2 regions of the Spirosoma aureum genome follow, and region 1 is predicted to be linked to the other one. Evidence: riboswitches for the same ligand, from Rfam matches in the RefSeq annotation. Region 1 holds a riboswitch; the other holds the start of a gene.

Region 1 (3,418 bases):
TAGGGATTAAATTACCCTTTACTCAATATGTTCGTTTACATTAATTACAGTTTATAACTTTCTGATAAACAATAAGTGCCTGATTAATCGGCAGTTGATCGTCACGATCAACTATGGAGGCCATTGATCGATTTAAATAATTACTGACGTTGAGCTGAATAAGCCTTGCCTTAATCAATGATTCATTCGTCAGACAGTGCGTAGTATGCAGTATTAACTTATCAGGATACAACCATTATTGCCAGAAAATAGACTTAAATATTCCTTGTTCACCTTTAACTATTCCTGTCAAATGATTTACAACATTACTCGCTCAATTTGTATACTGGCACTTTTTCTCGTTATGAGTTGTCAGGATCACATTATTCCCGCTCCCCCCGCTCCCGCGTTAACACCCCGAACATTAGCCACCAATCTGGTTGCTCCAATTAGTGTTGAGACGGATGCCAGCGGACGAGTTTTTGTGGCTGAGCAGGGCACTGGTCATAATGACGGTAGTGTATCCGAGATCACACAAGATGGTGTACGGCATCCAATTATTACCAACATTTATTCGGTAACCAACACGGAGGGGGATCTTGATGCCGTCGATCATTTGCTGGTCGTTGAGGGAACGCTTTATTTTTTGAATCCGAAGGGGCTTTATAAGTTTGATCTCTCCACTTACAAAACAGGCGCATCGCCCATTATGGCTTCCAGTCTGATCCCTGAAGACATTCGCAAATTTGTGCTCGCCTATAATTTTACGAACGACACCGGTGAGTCACACCTATACAATTTGACCCAAGGTCCTGATGGTGCCCTGTACATTACCGACGCAGCAGCCAATGCCATCATCCGCCGATCAAAAACCGGCGAATTGAGTGTAGTTACTGAAGTTCCGGGCATTGTAAATCCAAATCCGGCGGGCCCACCTCCAGGCCCACCCTTCATTCAGGCTGTACCAACCAGCATTACGCACGATGGTCGCCAGTTTCTGATCACTACATTGCTGGGCTTCCCTTTCCCGGCTGGGCGGTCAATCGTTTATCAAATGGACCTTTCTGGAAAACTCACAATTTATCAGCAAACGTTCAACAGCCTGGTCGATGTAGAGAACGATGGCAATGGCAAACCGCTGGTGCTTGAGTTCGCTCTATTTGGACCAATGGGCTTTACGCCAAATACAGGCCGATTGTTACGGGCAAATGGAACGAGCAGTACGGTTTTACTCGATAAACTGAACATGCCGACAGATCTGAAAATAAGCAATACCCATACCGCTTACATAACAAGCATGGGTGATGGAGCGCTGTTGAAAATTACGTTCTAAAAATGTAGCTTTTACCGGTTTCCGGCATTCGGGGTTAGCGTTGGTTTCAGTCAGGCCATTGCTAACCCCTAATTCGTTTTATGTTGGCGTTCAATATAAAATGAATTTTGTTTGAATAAGCGGCTCAATCTCACAGTGATAAATTAGAAAATACCTAAAATGCCGGTATCGATTAACTTATAGTTTTGCCGAATTGAAGACATCTTGAAATTGTCACAGTAAAAACTAATCAACTAGCTCATATTGTAAAGGAGGAATGGTATACCTTTGCCAGACAACTTTAGGGGTGTCTGTCCCGAAACAGGATAGACTGAGAGAATACCCTCATTACCTGATGCCGTTTATACTGCCGTAGGGAAAAGTTAGCGTCTAGTCGTTCGCTCTCCTCTAAAGTTGCTGATTATTACCTTATTAACAGCAACATGTCTCAGGAAGCCCAACTGATCTGGACCGACGTCGAGCAAATTCGCGCTCAGGCTCCGCTTGTCCACAATATTACCAACTTCGTAGTGATGAATAATACTGCCAATGCACTGCTGGCGTTGGGGGCATCGCCCGCTATGGTTCATGCGCCGGAAGAAGTAGAGGATTTTGTGTCTATTTCAAACGCTCTGGTCGTTAATATCGGTACACTCGATGCTACGTTTGTGGCAGGAATGAAGCTCGCCATGCATCGGGCGAAAGCATTAGGTAAACCCATCGTGTTCGATCCGGTCGGGGTTGGCGCAACGGCCTATCGGAACAGGGTTAGCGAAGAGTTATTGGAGTTAGCCGCTCCTACAATCATTCGGGGAAATGCTTCTGAAATTATGGCACTCGCTGGCCTGAACGCACAAACCAAAGGTGTTGATAGTCTTTATGGCTCAGAGGCTGCCGTTGAGGCTGCCCAGCGGCTAAGTTTGGTATGGGGCTCGGTGGTGGTCATTAGTGGGGCTACCGATTATGTAATTCTGGGTGAACGGGTTGCTACTATCAAAAATGGGCATCCACTTATGACGAAAGTAACGGGCATGGGCTGCACCGCCACCGCTTTGACCGGCGCGTTTTCAGCCATAAATGCCGATTATTTCCAGGCAGCTACGCATGCTATGGCTGTTATGGGTATTGCTGGTGAAATTGCCGTTGAAAAGGATCCGGCTCCTGGTAGCCTACAGGTCAACTTTCTTAATTCGCTTTATGAATTATTAGAAGCGGCTATAACAAATCGGCTTCAGCTAACGCAATCGTGAGCGGACTCTATTTAGTGACTGATAGCGAAGTCGCCCAGGCAGCAGGTCATACATTGCCTTTTGTGGTTGAAGAAGCCTGCCGGGCAGGAGTGAAGTGGGTGCAACTACGCGAAAAGGCGTTATCCACCCGCACTTTTATTGCACTTGGCGTTAAGTTGAAACGCATTACTCAGGCTCACGGTGCCCGGCTGATCGTCAATGATCGGGCCGATGTTGCGCTAGCCATTGATGCCGACGGCGTTCACGTCGGTCAGGACGATATACCGTATCAACTGGTCCGATCGCTGATTGGCCCTGATAAAATCATTGGGCTGTCTATCAATAGTTTAATTGAATTACAGGCTGCGGCTGGTGCAGATGTAGACTATTTCGGCATTGCAACCATATTTCCAACCGGAACCAAGCAGGATACCTCCAGTTTACTTGGATTGGAGGGGCTTCGGCAAATTTGCACCCAGACAAATTTGCTAACATTCGCAATAGGTGGTATAAAAGCCAGCAACATTCAGGACGTCATTCGGGCCGGTGCATCGGGAGTAGCAGTTGTATCAGCTATTTGTGGCCATCCGTCACCGTACGAAGCCACCCGCGAACTGATCCAACTTATTAGTATTTAGAGTTTTGTAAAAATGAAAAGATACATCAGGGCTTTAACGATTGCCGGTTCTGACAGTGGGGGAGGAGCTGGCATTCAGGCCGACCTTAAAACGTTTTCGGCACTCGGCTGCTACGGTATGTCGGTGCTAACAGCGCTCACCGCTCAGAATACAAAAGCGGTAACGGAAATACTATCCGTTCCGCCCGCCTTTATCGCCGAGCAATTGAAAGCTGTTTTGAATGATATTGGTACCGATGCCGTTAAAATCGGGATGCTTCA
Region 2 (3,418 bases), 4.3 Mb from region 1:
AGCAGAACGCCCGCATGAATCGTGAAATAATCGACGCCCTGTTCGGCCTGCTCAATGAGCGTATCACGGAATAACTCCCACGTTAGGGCTTCTGCCTTGCCATTCACTTTTTCGAGGGCCTGGTAAATCGGAACCGTACCGACCGGTACCGGGCAGTTGCGAATGATCCACTCGCGGGTTTCGTGAATATTCTTTCCCGTCGATAGATCCATCAGAGTATCGCCACCCCAACGGCAGCTCCATACCGCTTTTTCGACCTCCTCTTCAATACTTGACGAGACAACGGAGTTGCCGATATTGGTGTTGATCTTAACCAGAAAATTTCGCCCGATAATCATGGGTTCGCTTTCCGGATGATTGATGTTGGCCGGAATGATGGCACGACCGGCCGCAACTTCCTGTCGGACAAACTCCGGAGTGATGACCTGTTTGGGCGTATTCGCCCCGAAACTCATGCCCGGATGTTGCTGCCAGAGGGCTGATTGATCATTGCGGCTGTCGATGCGCTGGTTCTCCCGAATAGCGATGTACTCCATTTCGGGGGTGATAATCCCCTTTCGGGCATAGTGCAGCTGCGTCACGTTTTGACCGGCTTTGGCTCGATAGGGGTGACGGATGTGGGCAAAGCGCAGGAAGTCAAGTGTTGGGTTGCCCAACCGCTGATTACTGTACGTCGATGAGAAGGCCGCCAATGGCTCCACATCCTCCCGACTGGTAATCCAGGGTTCACGCAGTCGGGGGAGGCCCCGTTGCAGATCGATCACCGCGTCGGGATCGGTATAGGGGCCACTGGTATCATAGACGGTTACGGGGGCGTTGGGCTGGCGGCTCAGTTTAGTGCCCGAATGTACATGCGCTATCGTATCTGAGAGGGTAATCTCCCGCATGGATACGCGGATGTCGTGCAATTGACCCGGCACGTAAATTTTACGGGAGCCGGTCAGTGGCTGACGGGTAATGGCAGGTTGTGCTGGGTGTTCGGTTTTCTGGCTCATGTTATCCTCCCTGTGTAGCTTGTAGAATGGTGACTTTATCGTTTCCCGATAAGATATACTGCGACCAGTCCATGCGGGAAACAATGGTGTTGTTAACGGCTACGGCAATGCCTTTCTGGTCGGCAAGAGCTAATTGGTTCAGCAGACTGCCTAGTGAGGCTGCCGAGGGCATTTCAACGGATTGATTGTTGACTGAAACGAGCATAGTTGTGCATCATGCGCAGAAAAGCACAAACGATAGGGGTAAACCGGGCAGTCTGACAGGGAGGATAAACTGAAGAAGGACGGGAAACAATGCATGCGGCTAACCAGGCCTGCAATCGTCCAGAAAAAACCTTCTCGCTTTTCCCTCCGCAGGTATTATCCTGTTCAGGTTCAAAGGGTAGTATCTCAGCCCGGTCTGGGCACCCCTAAAGCTTCGCTTTTCAGCGAGACAAATGTAGAAACGTTTTCGGGATTATCGAGAATCTGTTTCGGATAAATACCCTGTAGTCAGTAAAAACAAACTAATTTAGCCTTACGAATACTGAATAGCCATAAAATTTACCCGTAAGTATTAATGACGACACGACGATCGTTTCTAAAAAGTGCCGGAGGCAGTGCTGCACTAGCCACGATGAGTCCGGCTGCTATAGCCTCGGTGAATAGGGTTGAAGCCAATAAAGCCCCCGGCGAGGATTTATTTAAACTGGGCATGGCCGGGTACACCTTTGTTAATTTCAACCTGGATCAGTCGCTTGAAATGATGAAGAAAACGGATGTACACTATTTGTGCATCAAGGATTTTCATCTGCCCTTAACGAGCACACCCGAACAAATCACGGCTTTTCACGAAAAGCTGGCCAAGTCAGGGGTTACGGGTTATGCCGTTGGTCCAATCTACATGATAACGACCCAGGAGGTCGACAATGCGTTTGCGTACGCCAAACGGGTTGGGGTAAAACTCATCATCGGCGTTCCGAATACAGAGTTATTGCCCTATGTCGACAAGAAAGTGAAGGAGTATGATTTCCGGTACGCCATTCACAACCACGGGCCTGATATCGCACTGTATCCCAATGCGGTGTCTATTTACAGTGCCATTAAGGACCTGGACCCCCGAATCGGTTTCTGTTTTGATATGGGCCACGACCGGCGCAATGGCGACGACCCCGTTGCCGATCTGCAAACATACGCCAAGCGCATTTTTGATATCCATCTCAAAAACGTAACGGCGGCTTCCAAAGAAGGAAAAACCTGCGAACTGGGCCGGGGCGTCATTGACATACCGGCTTTTGTTGAGATGCTGCGGAAGGTGAAATACGAGGGCAGCTGTAGTCTGGAATACGAAAAAGATATGAAAGACCCGTTGGCCGGGATTGCCGAATCGGTCGGTTATTTCAAAGGCGTTTGTGATGCCTCCCGCAAACGGAAGTCGTAGCCAGTTTGCCCAATGACTAACAACCTGTAATTAATGGAAAATTCAAGACGAGAGTTTATCAAGAAAGCGGCCCTGAGTACGGCTGGGCTAACCGTTGGCGGACTGGCAACCGGCATGTCGGCCAAGAGCTATGCTAAAATAATTGGTGCCAACGAGCGGCTGAACGTTGCCATTGCCGGATTGGGACGTCGGCTGGAGGCCTATTACGAACCGATCTCCAAAAAGAACAGTAATGTCGAGCTGGTGTACCTCTGCGATGTGATGAAGAAACAGCGGGAGTCGGCACTTCAGAAGTTTTCGAAGCATATCGACTACAAACCGAAGCTGGAAAACGATATCCGGAAGGTCATCGCCGATAAAAATGTGGATGTGCTCATCAATGCAACGCCTGATCACTGGCATGCCCCCGGCACCTGGCTGGCCATCCAGGGCGGAAAGCACGTGTACGTCGAAAAGCCGTGCAGTCAGAATCCCCGCGAAGGTGAACTGCTAGTCGAGTTTCAGAAAAAATACAATAAAGTCGTTCAGATGGGCAACCAGCAACGCTCGGCGCTGGAATCCATCGACATCGTCAACCAGATTCACAACGGGGTGATTGGCAAGGCCTATAAAGCCGTGGCATTCTATGCCAATAACCGGGGTGAAGTCCCCATTCCAAAGAAAGCACCCGTTCCGGATGGCCTCGACTGGGATTTATTTCAGGGGCCAGCTCCCCGCACTGACTACACGCACGATACCTGGGATTACAACTGGCACTGGTATGGCTGGCTCTACGGAACGGCCGAAAGTGGTAATAACGCCACCCACGAACTCGACGTGGCCCGCTGGGCGTTGCAGGTAGAATTTCCGGAATATGTGACCGTTGAGGCTGCCAAGCGGTATTTCCCGGAAGATGGCTGGGCTGTTTATGACACGATGGATGCGACGTTCCGTTTCCCCGGCGACAAAATCATCAAGTGGGATGGCAAGAGCCGGAACGGACACAAAACATACGGCAGCGACC

Evidence for each region. Region 1 has a riboswitch for thiamine pyrophosphate ahead of thiM (hydroxyethylthiazole kinase). Riboswitches for the same ligand answer to the same signal wherever they lie in the genome.
Region 2: linked by a shared signal. The riboswitch ahead of thiS (sulfur carrier protein ThiS) and the one ahead of thiM (hydroxyethylthiazole kinase) in region 1 are both predicted to bind thiamine pyrophosphate.

What each region holds. Positions count from the first base shown of each region.
Region 1 is NZ_CP050063.1:327,254-330,671, reverse strand. Features, by position in the region: gene G8759_RS01380 (ScyD/ScyE family protein) at 344-1,312, shown strand; TPP riboswitch at 1,585-1,687, shown strand; gene thiM (hydroxyethylthiazole kinase) at 1,735-2,541, shown strand; gene thiE (thiamine phosphate synthase) at 2,538-3,158, shown strand; gene thiD (bifunctional hydroxymethylpyrimidine kinase/phosphomethylpyrimidine kinase) at 3,171-3,418, shown strand, end outside.
Region 2 is NZ_CP050063.1:4,885,267-4,888,684, reverse strand. Features, by position in the region: gene thiC (phosphomethylpyrimidine synthase ThiC) at 1-995, opposite strand, end outside; gene thiS (sulfur carrier protein ThiS) at 997-1,200, opposite strand; TPP riboswitch at 1,325-1,417, opposite strand; gene G8759_RS19285 (TIM barrel protein) at 1,555-2,415, shown strand; gene G8759_RS19280 (Gfo/Idh/MocA family protein) at 2,449-3,418, shown strand, end outside.